Linked DNA regions of Youhaiella tibetensis. Each later gene encodes a partner of the first gene's protein in a complex. Links are inferred from orthologs where the notes say so. Each region holds a gene or a part of one and is shown in the gene's direction. Other genes may lie near its edges.

What was found.
Region 2: rpmA (region 1) and rplI share a complex: the UniProt entries of both Bacillus subtilis proteins name them as parts of the 50S ribosomal subunit. The link is inferred for Youhaiella tibetensis from one-to-one orthologs.

Annotation. Positions count from the first base shown.
Region 1 is NZ_CP041690.1:4,012,879-4,020,265, forward strand. What follows is about bases 2,875-5,626. They hold rpmA (50S ribosomal protein L27), read left to right. Parts: upstream 2,875-3,993; coding sequence 3,994-4,260; downstream 4,261-5,626. Other genes in these bases: FNA67_RS19680 (MBL fold metallo-hydrolase), read left to right, coding at 2,875-3,208; rplU (50S ribosomal protein L21), read left to right, coding at 3,436-3,981; FNA67_RS19695 (GNAT family N-acetyltransferase), read left to right, coding at 4,390-4,938; FNA67_RS19700 (GNAT family N-acetyltransferase), read left to right, coding at 4,935-5,459; FNA67_RS19705 (GNAT family N-acetyltransferase), read left to right, coding at 5,456-5,626. Also shown: FNA67_RS19655 (globin-coupled sensor protein), read right to left, coding at 1-22; FNA67_RS19660 (Crp/Fnr family transcriptional regulator), read left to right, coding at 218-928; FNA67_RS19670 (gamma-glutamylcyclotransferase family protein), read left to right, coding at 1,260-1,667; FNA67_RS19675 (MBL fold metallo-hydrolase), read left to right, coding at 1,757-2,521; more of FNA67_RS19680, read left to right, coding at 2,522-2,874; more of FNA67_RS19705, read left to right, coding at 5,627-5,995; GTPase ObgE, read left to right, coding at 5,992-7,035; proB (glutamate 5-kinase), read left to right, coding at 7,041-7,387. UniProt on the Bacillus subtilis protein: Plays a role in sporulation at high temperatures.
Region 2 is NZ_CP041690.1:1,810,007-1,813,714, reverse strand. The notes cover bases 1-2,995. They hold rplI (50S ribosomal protein L9), read left to right. Parts: upstream 1-1,198; coding sequence 1,199-1,792; downstream 1,793-2,995. Other genes in these bases: arsB (ACR3 family arsenite efflux transporter), read right to left, coding at 2,252-2,995; arsC (arsenate reductase (glutaredoxin)), read right to left, coding at 1,851-2,255; rpsR (30S ribosomal protein S18), read left to right, coding at 856-1,110; rpsF (30S ribosomal protein S6), read left to right, coding at 435-836; FNA67_RS22075 (hypothetical protein), read right to left, coding at 1-66. Also shown: more of arsB, read right to left, coding at 2,996-3,307; FNA67_RS08660 (ArsR/SmtB family transcription factor), read right to left, coding at 3,324-3,677. UniProt on the Bacillus subtilis protein: Binds to the 23S rRNA.

The DNA of each region.
Region 1 (7,387 bases):
TGATGGTCTCGGAGGCAGTCATCGTAACGCTTTCTCTGGTTTCGGCGCCCAGCCGGCCGCAACCCGCGCCCTATGCGCGGGCGGCCGGGCGCCCAGGCGATTGGTCGAGAAGTCTAGAAAACGACAAAGTACGGTACCGTACATATATTTAGGTTAACTGTGGACTAACGCCGAAACCGGTTCGACCGGCCCGGGTGCTGGACTAAGCCTTGGGCGTATGGGAACCTTGCCACTCTCGGACCGCCCCGTTTTCAACCGCGTCATCCTGGCCCTGCGGCCGGAGGCGCAGGCCTTTATCGCCTCGCGCGTCGAGACCAGGGCGATCGAGGCGGGGATGGTCCTCAAGGAGGAAAACGAACCCCTCACCCATGCGATCTTCCCCCAGCTCGGCATCCTTTCGATGATGGCCGAGATGAGGGACGGACGGACCGTGGAGAAGGCCTCGATCGGCAATGAGGGCTTTGTCGGCTTCACCTACCTGATGGGCGGTTCCTCGGCCGTCTCGCGCACGGTCGTGCAGGTCTCGGGCTACGCCTCCTGGCTCTCGATCGAGGATCTCGAAGAAGCCATGTCGCGCTTCGTCTGCTTTCGCGAAGCCATGCTGCGCTATGCCAAGGCGCTGATCGTCCAACTGATGGAAACGGTAGCCTGCAACAGCCTGCATACCGCCGAGCAGCGCGTCAGCGGCTGGCTGTTGATGGCGAACGACCGAATGCAGGGCGGCTCCTTCAACCTGACCCAGGAAGCGCTGGGCCGCGCCCTGGCGCTACGCCGCGCCACCATCTCGGAGATTTCCTCGGACCTTTTGCGCGACGGGGCCATTTCCTATTCGCGCGGCCAGGTGACGGTGCTCGATCGCGACCGGCTCCATGCGCATGCCTGCGAATGCTACGACCGCATCGCCAGCGCCCAGCTCCCGCCCGGCTAGGCCTCCCCGAGGAAAGGGCTCCTCACTCGAATCTCTGGATGGCCGCCTCTGGCAAGGCGAGCGCATTCGAAGGCGCGTCTGGAATGACCTGCCGGACGCAGGAAGAGATGAGACGATGAGCGTTGAGAGGAAGTGGCGGAGAGAGAGGGATTCGAACCCCCGATAGAGTTGCCCCTATGCCGCATTTCGAGTGCGGTGCATTCAACCACTCTGCCATCTCTCCGCGAGACGCTTGTTCCCGCGCTGGGTGCACGGGTGGTCGACAGGATCGGGCTTATGGCATAGCAAAGGCCGGCCTGCAACACCCAATCCCAGCAAAATGGACAGGTCTTTGTCCCAACCGCTTTTCGTCTATGGAACACTGATGGATGGCGACATGCGCCGCGCCGTGCTGGGGCGCGAAACGGCGCTGTTCCGGGCCGAGGCGCCGGGCTTCCGGACGGTGTTCTTTCCCGGGCGCGTCTACCCCGCCCTCATCGCCACTGAGGGCGCGAGCGCCGTTGGATTTCTCCTCGACGGCCTCACCTCCGGCGACTTCGACGCGCTCGATCGCTACGAAGAGGACGAATACGAACGCCGGCCGATCGAGGTGCTGGAGGGCACCCATCGCCTTCTTGCGCAAACCTATTGGCCGCTGGCGTCCATCCCTGCCGATTCGCTTCCCTGGATGCTCGAGGACTGGCAACGGAACCACAAGGTGCGCGCCCTTGTTGAGGCGTTCGAAGTTCACAGCCGTTAGCCGCATGCGTTCACAAGCGCTTGCACGCCTTGATCACGCGCGCTTCCTCACGTCACTGTGAGCCCATGCAAGCAAGGGAGACACGCAAAATGACCCAACGTCGTTCTGTCATCGCCGGACTGGCTGCACTTCCCCTCATCGGCCTGCTGCCTCGCGGCATGGCTTTCGTCCAGGCTGCGGCCCTGGGCGGGGACACGCTCGCTACCGCCTCGGGCGATGTCACCATCCATCCCATCCATCACGCCAGCCTCATCATCGCCTGGGGCGACCAGGTGGTCTATGTCGATCCGGTCGGCGGCCCGTCGCTTTACCAGGACCTTCCTTCGCCCACGGCCATCCTCATCACCCATGCCCATGGCGACCATTTCGATCCGCCTACGCTCGAAGGCATCGTGGGTGACGCCACCATCCTCACCACCGACCAGGTGCTCGGCAAACTGCCGGCAGGCCTCAAGGACAAGGCCAGCGCCGCCGCCAATGGCGATAGCGTCGATTTTGCCGGCATCAAGCTCGAGGTGGTCCCGGCCTACAACACCACCCAGGATCGGTTGCAGTATCATCCCAAGGGCGTGGGGAACGGCTACATCCTCAATATTGGGGACAAGCGCGTCTACGTCGCCGGCGACACCGAGGACATTCCCGAGATGCGCGCCCTCACCAATATCGATATGGCATTCATTCCAATGAACCTGCCCTATACGATGGACATCAACCACGCGGCCGACGCCATCAAGGCGTTCAAGCCCAAGATCGTCTACCCCTACCACTACCAGGGCACGAAAGTGGAAGACCTGCCCGCCCTGGTCGGCGATGCCGCCGAGGTCCGCCTGCGCGACTGGTACAAGGAGTCCTGAATGCAACAAGCCGATATCCTCGCAAGCTCGGCCGGCGACATCACCATCACGCCGGTCCACCACGCCAGCCTGGTGCTCGGCTTTGATGGGCTCACCGTCTATCTCGACCCGGTCGGCAGCCCGGACCGCTATTCGGACCTGCCGCGCCCCGACCTCGTGCTCCTTACCCACGAGCACGGCGACCACCTGAGCCCGGAAACCCTGGCGGCCCTGGTCGGACCGCAAACCCGCCTCATCGGCGCCAGGGTGGCGATCGAAAAGCTCGATGGCGCGCTGGCCGACAAGGCGGAGATCATCTCCCATGGCGAGACGGTCGACATCGACGGCCTGGGCATCACGGCGGTGCCCGCCGAAAATATCTCGCCCGAAAAACTCAAATACCACCCGCCAGGGGTCGGCAACGGCTACCTGCTGCGCTTCGGCGGCAAGACCATCTATGTCTCCGGCGACACCGAGGACACGGCCGAGATGCGCGCGCTCACCGATATTGCGGTGGCGTTCCTGCCCATGAATCAGCCTTATACGATGACCGGCCAGCAGGCCGCCGACGCCGTGCGCGCTTTCCGCCCGCAAGTGGTCTACCCTTTCCACTACCTGGGCGGCGCCGAGAACGAGGTTTTCGCCACCGAGCTCCTGGGCGAGCCGGGCATCGAAGTGCGCCAGCGCGATTGGTACGTGGAGGACTGACCGCCCCCCGAGCCTCACTTGACTCTTGGGGCGTTTGCCGCGATAAGCCCATCCGAATTGCGTGCGGGGCAACCCGTGCGCTTTTTGAACTTGAAACCGCTGCTTGAGGCCGCCGGCCGGATGCAAATCCGGCAAGACGATCCGAAGTCCGCAGGAAGGCGTTTGGCCTGCGGCGCCGCAAAGCGCGAAAAAGGGACCGGAGCTATTGCTGTTCCGGCATGTGAACAATGACTTTCGCAGTCATCAAGACTGGCGGCAAGCAGTACAAGGTTGCCGCAAACGACGTTCTCAAGGTCGAAAAGCTCGACGCTGAAGCCGGCACCATCGTGACCTTCGACCAGGTCCTCATGGTTGGCGACACCGTCGGCGCCCCGATCGTGGAAGGCGCGCTCGTCGCCGCCGAGCTGATCGAGACCCGCAAGTCGAAGACCGTTATCGTCTTCAAGAAGAACCGTCGCCACAATTACCGCCGTCGCAACGGCCATCGTCAGCTGCTCTCGACCGTGCGGATCACCGAGATCCTCACTGGCGGTGCCAAGCCGACGATCGCTGCCAAGCCGGCCAAGGCCGCTGCTGCCACCGAGACCGTGACCGAAGCCAAGCCGGCCAAGAAGGCCGCCGCCAAGGCCGAGGCCCCGGCCGCAGAGGCCAAGGCTCCGGCCAAGAAGGCTGCGCCCAAGAAGGCCGCTGCCGAAACGACTGAAACCGAGGCCAAGGCCCCGGCCAAGAAGGCTCCGGCCAAGAAGGCCGCCCCGAAGGCCGACAAGGAATAAGGACGAACTCAGATGGCACATAAGAAAGCAGGCGGTTCATCCCGCAACGGTCGCGATACCGCTGGCCGCCGTCTCGGCGTCAAGAAGTTCGGTGGTGAAGCTGTCATCGCCGGCAACATCCTGGTCCGCCAGCGCGGCACCAAATGGCATCCGGGTACCGGCGTGGGCCTGGGCAAGGATCACACGATCTATGCCCTGGTGGACGGCACCGTCACCTTCCGCACCCGCGCCAATTCGAAAGTCTTCGTGTCGGTCCAACCGGCAGAAGCAGCTGAATAACCCGGTGAGGACGCTGCGTACCCTGCCGGAGATCGATCCCCGGCAAGGCGCGCGATAGCCCAACGCGGCCAGAAAAATCCGAAAGGGGAATCGGTCTTCCGGTTCCCCTTTTGCTTTTGGATGGTTGAAATGAGTGGGATCGACCTCAAGACTGCCCTGCCGCTGCGGATAGAGACCGAGCGGCTCACCCTGAGGCCGCCGATGCGTGCGGACGTGTTCGACCTGGTGGACCAGGCCAACAATCCCCGTATCGCCCGCATGCTCAAGCGCATGCCGCACCCCTATACCAAGGCCGACGCCATCGGTTTTGTCGACATCACCGCCCAGCGCGAAGCCGAGCGCGCCTATGTGGTCACCATGAAGCGCGGCACTCTGGTGGGAGTGGCCAGTTTCATGTTCGCCCACGGGCATCCACCCGAGATCGGCTACTGGTTCGGCGAATATTACTGGGGCCGCGGCTTCGCCACCGAGGTGGTCAGGGCAATGGTCTGCACCGCCCACGATACCGGCCATTTTCCGGTAATCTGCGCCCAGGCCCTGGCCCACAACTACGCCTCGGCCCGCGTCCTTGAAAAGGCCGGCTTCGGGCGCACCCATACGAGCGTGGACGCCGAAGGCGTCACCAAGGGCAAGTCCGTCATTCACTTCCGGCTGGAGAAAGCGGAGGAGGCAGCATGAGCGAAGTTCTCAAGACCGAGCGGCTCGTCTTGCGTCCCCAGGCGGCGCGAGACGCGGATGCCATTGTAGCTGGATTGTCCAATTTCGAGGTGGCCAAGTGGTTGCCCCTGGTTCCCTATCCCTATACCCCGGCAGGTGCCGCCGAATGGCTGGCTCAACTGCCCGACGCGCCTCACGCCGGCAAGGCGATCTTTACGATCGAACTGCCCGGCACGGGCATGATCGGCACCGTCAGCATCGCCGCCGAACTCGGCTACTGGCTGGCGCAGCCCCATTGGGGGCGCGGCTACATGACCGAGGCCGCCCAGGCCTTGCTGCGCTGGTATTTCGCACAGCCCGAATGTGCTGACGAGGTGCTCTCGAGCGCCGATGCCGACAATGCAGGATCGCGGTCGGTGCAACGCAAGCTCGGCTTCGTCGAGACTATCCGCGAGACGCGTTTCTCCAAGTCCCTCAACGCTCAATACGAATGGGTCGGCACCGCCCTGACCCGCGCCGCCTTCGAGGAGCGTTTCCGATGAAGGCCACGCTCAACACAGAGCGCTTGATCCTGCGCCTGCCCGAGGTCGGCGATGCCGAGCGGATCGCGTTCTATCTCAACAATCTGGCGGTCTCGGGCAACCTGGCGCGCGTACCCCACCCCTATTTCCTGGGCGACGCAAAGGCCTGGCTGCGCACGCGGCGCGACGACCTGCCGCCAGAGGAAACCAACTTCACCATCGAAGTGCCCGGCCAGGGGCTGGCGGGCGCCGTCGGCTACCATATCGGGCTGGGCGGACAGCCGGTGATCGGCTATTGGCTGGGCCAGCCCTTCTGGGGGCGCGGCTACATGACCGAGGCTGCCCGCGCCGCGCTCGACTGGTATTTCGCCGTCACCGATGCCGACCGTATTCTCTCGGGCGTCTTCGAATTCAACATCGCCTCGCTCAACGTGCAAAAGAAGCTCGGATTTACCGAGATCGGCCGTTCCTCCATGCATTGCCTTGCGCGCAACGCCGAGGTGCGCCATATCGACACCGAACTCACGCGAAAAGCGTGGATTGGACAGCAACGATGAAATTTCTCGACCAGGCCAAGATTTATATCCGCTCCGGCGACGGCGGCGGCGGCTCCGTCTCTTTCCTGCGCGAAAAATTCGTCGAATTCGGTGGCCCGAACGGCGGTAACGGCGGACGCGGCGGCGACGTCGTCGTCGAATGCGTCGACGGCCTCAATACGCTCATCGACTATCGCTACCAGCAGCACTTCAAGGCCAAGACCGGCACCCATGGCATGGGCAAGAACCGCACCGGCGCCAATGGCGCCGACGTGGTGCTGCGCGTGCCCGTCGGCACGCAGATCTTCGAGGACGACAACGAAACCCTCATCGCCGACATGACCGAGGTCGGCCAGCGCGTCGTGCTGCTCTCGGGCGGCAATGGCGGGTTCGGCAACGCCCATTTCAAGACCTCGTCCAACCAGGCCCCGCGCCATGCCAATCCCGGCCAGGAAGGCACGGAAAAATGGATCTGGCTGCGCCTCAAGCTCATCGCCGATGCAGGCCTTGTCGGTCAGCCCAACGCCGGCAAGTCGACATTCCTGGCCGCGGTCTCGGCCGCCAAGCCCAAGATCGCCGACTACCCCTTCACCACCCTCCATCCCAACCTGGGTGTGGTCAAGATCGGCGAGCGCGACTTCGTCCTGGCCGATATTCCCGGGTTGATCGAGGGCGCCCATGAGGGCATCGGGATCGGCGACCGCTTCCTGGGCCACATCGAGCGCTGCAACGTGCTCATCCACCTGATCGACGGCACCCAGGACGACGTCAAATCCGTCTACAAGGGCATCCGCAACGAGCTCTTCCTCTATGACGAGCTGCTCGCCGAAAAGCCCGAACTGGTGGTGCTCAACAAGATCGACGCCATCCCCGAGGACGAGGCCAAGGAAAAGCTCAAGACCTTGAAGCGCATTTCCAAGGCGCCGGTCTTCGGGATTTCCGCGGCAACCCACCAAGGCATGGACGCCGTGCTCTACGCCGTCGTCGACGTCATCGACCGGACCAGGGCCGAACGCGAGGAAGCGGCGCGCCGGGCCATCGAGCCGAACTGGGCGCCGTAAAGCAAATGTCTGGGGGGAACAATGCTTTGGCGCCCTACCGGCGCCTCACGGTCAAGATCGGCTCGGCCCTTCTTGTGGACGGCCAGACCGGCAAGCTGCGTACGCAATGGCTGCGAGCCTTGGCCAGCGACATCGCCGCGCTCAAGGCCGAGGGACGGGACATCGTCATCGTCTCTTCGGGCGCCATCGCGCTCGGACGCCGGCTCCTCAAGCTCGACGCCATTGCCCTGACGCTCGAGCAGAGCCAGGCCGCCGCCTCGGCCGGCCAGATCGCGCTGAGCCAGGCCTGGGCGGAAACGCTGGGCGAACACGGCATCATCACCGGCCAGATTCTGATCACGCCCAATATCAC
Region 2 (3,708 bases), 2.2 Mb from region 1 along the record:
GTTGTCGCAGGCGGCGAGCGCCAGGGCAGAAACGAGGGCAACCGGTAGGAGGAGTTTGGTATTCACCGCAAAATCTCTCGTAATTTCAATGAGAAGGGGATTTGGCGTAGAACCAGACAACGCGGCGAAGTTGTGTTCGCCCTGGGGCGAGAATGCGTCTATGCACAGACAGGCGACCAGGTTGGTATATCGGAAAACCCGCCGCGCACGCGCGAGGCGACAAATCCCTTGCCTTTCGGGCCCTTCCGCTCTATCTAGCGCACGCATTCGTTCGGCCGGGGGCTGAACGGAGGGTCGGTTATTCCGATAGGGGCACGTGCCCCGGCCTCCCGTGTTCCCGCTCTTTAGAAGACAGCTTTGACGCCTTTCTATTGGCTTCAAAGGGGCTCCGCGCCAGCGATGCGAGTTGTAACTCTAGTTTAGAAAGGCGCCTCATGGCCCTCTATGAACACATTTTCCTTGCTCGGCAGGACGTGTCCGCCCAGCAGGTCGAAGACCTGGTGAACAACCTTACGGAAGTTCTCACCGCCGGCGGCGGCAAGGTCACCAAGAACGAGTACTGGGGCCTCAAGTCGCTCTCGTACCGCATCAAGAAGAACCGCAAGGCTCATTACACCCTGCTCAACATCGACGCTCCGAGCTCGGCCGTTGCCGAGATGGAACGCCAGATGAGCATCAACGAAGACATCCTGCGCTACATGACCGTGCGCGTCGATGAACTCGAAGAAGGCCCGTCGGCCATGATGCAGAAGCGCGACGAGCGCTCTGATCGTGGCGACCGCGGCGACCGTTTCGGCGGCCCCTCGGGCGATCGTCGCCCGCCCCGTCGTGCTTAATCGGAAAGGATTCTGAGCCATGGCAATTCGTGATCTGACCACCACCCAGGCCCGTCGTCCGTTCCAGCGTCGGCGCAAGACCTGCCCGTTCTCGGGCCCGAACGCTCCCAAGATCGACTACAAGGACGTTCGCCTGCTCTCGCGCTACGTGTCCGAGCGCGGCAAGATCGTCCCGAGCCGCATCACTGCGGTTTCCGCCAAGAAGCAGCGCGAACTGGCCCGTGCCATCAAGCGCGCCCGCTTCATCGGCATCATGCCCTACGCCGTCCAGTAAGCTGGACGCAAAGGGCACTCGCTGGGGTCGCGGATGGTCTGCGGCTCCTAACCGCCTCTGAGGCGGGACAGCCAAAAGGAATTCTTCCATGAAAGTCATTCTCCTCGAGCGCGTTGGCCGCACCGGCCACATCGGCGACGAAGTCACCGTCAAGGACGGCTTCGCCCGTAACTTCCTGCTGCCCCAGGGCAAGGCCCTGCGCGCCACGGAAGCCAACCGCGCCAAGTTCGCCTCGGAACGCGCCAATATCGAAAAGCGCAATGCCGAGCGTCGCGAAGCCGCTGCCGGCATCGCGTCGGGCCTGAACGGCCATGTCGTGACCATCATCCGCCAGGCCGGCGAAACCGGCCAGCTCTATGGTTCGGTCTCCTCGCGCGACGTCGCCGACGCCCTCAACAACGACGGCTTCACGGTTGCCCGTTCGCAGGTCGATCTGGCCAACCCGATCAAGACCGTTGGTCTGCACACCGTGGCGTTGCACCTGCACGCCGAAGTGGAAGTCAACATCTCGGTCAACGTGGCCCGTTCGGAAGACGAAGCCCAGCGCCAGGCCAAGGGCGAAGACATGACCGTCTACGACTACGGCGATGACAACGACGACGAAGTTGCCGCCGAAGAAGAGCAGGAAGAAGTCGCCGGCGACGAAGCCGCCGAAGAAGAAGCCGAAGCCAACCAGGCTTAAGGCTCGCTTTCCCGCAAAGTTTGAGAAGGCCGGGGCATCGCCCCGGCCTTTGTTGTTTCTAGGGGGCCTCGATCACTTCCCCGTCTTCCTTGACGAAGCGCCCGATATGGGGATTGGGCAGGATCTCGAGCACCGCCTCGGAGGGCCGGCAGAGCCGCGTACCCTTGTCGGTAACGACGATGGGACGATTGATGAGGATCGGGTGGTCCATCATGAAATCGACGAGTTCGTCCTCGCTCCAGCGGTCGTCGCCCAGGCCCAGGGCCTCGTAGGGCGTGTCCTTCTTGCGCAGCAGGTCGCGCGCCGTGATCCCCATCGCCGCGAGCAGTTCGACCAGCCGATCGCGCGTGGGTGGCGTCTTGAGGTACTCGATGACCTCCGACTCCTCCCCGCTCTGGCGGATCATGGCCAGCGTGTTGCGCGAGGTGCCGCAGGCGGGGTTGTGGTAGATCGTGATGGTCATGGGTTAGCCTCGTTGTTGGAGGGGGCCGGCAGGCCGGCCTCGTACCAGCCCTTGGAACGGTTGACGATCCAGACCACCGAGAGCATGACCGGCACCTCGATGAGCACGCCGACCACCGTCGCCAGGGCCGCGCCGGAATTGATGCCGAAAAGGCTGATCGCGGCCGCCACGGCCAGCTCGAAGAAGTTGCTGGCCCCGATCAACGCCGAGGGAGCTGCTACGCAGTGCTGTTCGCCTGAGACGCGGTTGAGCACATAGGCAAGGCCTGCATTGAAATAGACCTGGATCAGGATCGGCACGGCTATGAGAGCGATCACCAGCGGTTGGCCGAGGATCTGCTCACCCTGGAAGCCGAAGAGCATCACCAGGGTGAGGAGCAGCGCGGTCAGCCCGACCGGCTGCAGACGCGCCAGCGTCCCCGCGAGCGCTTTCTCTCCGCCGGACGACAGGATCAGGCGGCGAAGGACCTGGGCGACCAGCACCGGCACGACGATATAGAGCCCTACCGACAGCGCTAGGGTGTCCCACGGCACGGTGATCGCGGAAAGGCCCAGCAGCATGCCGACGATCGGGGCGAAGGCCACGATCATGATGGCGTCGTTGAGGGCAACCTGGGAGAGCGTGAAGTGTGGTTCGCCGCGCGTGAGGTTGGACCAGACGAAGACCATGGCCGTACACGGAGCTGCCGCGAGGATGATGAGGCCCGCGATATAGGATTCGATCTGGTCCGCGGGCAGCCACGGGCGAAAAAGCACAGCAAGGAACAGCCAGCCCAGGAACGCCATCGAGAACGGCTTGACCGCCCAGTTCACGAAGAGCGTCACCCCGATGCCGCGCCAATGGGCGCCGACACTGCGCATGGCGGAGAAATCGATGCGCATCAGCATCGGAACGATCATGAGCCAGATCAGGACCGCCACCGGTATGTTGACGTTGGCGACCTCCAGGCCGGCTAACGCCGCAAAAGCTTGCGGAAAGACGTGCCCCAGCGCGACGCCGGCCACGATGCAAAGGGCAACCCACAGGGTCAGGTAGCGTTCGAAGCGGTTCATTATCCCTTCCTCTTGGTCAGCAGCAGTCGCTGCCGGGGCGACAGGTGGCATTGAGCTGGTCGAGCACAGGCGCGCAGACTTCCGGGTGGCCGTTGCAGCAGTCGCTGAGCATGAACAGCATCAGCTCACGGAAGGCCGCGAGGTCGGCGCGGTAGATGATCGAGCGGCTCTGCCGTTCGCCGTTCACCAGCCCTGCCCGCGCCAGCGTAGCCAGGTGGGACGACATGGTGTTCTGCGGCACGCCGAGGGCATCGGCCAATTGTCCGGCGGCTATCCCCTCCTCTCCTTTGCTCGCGAGAAGGCGAAAGACCTCCAGGCGTGTGGGCTGGGCCAGGGCGGAGAGCGATTCTACGGCGTTCTGCGTTTCCATATATCGAGAACTATCGATATATAGGCCAGGC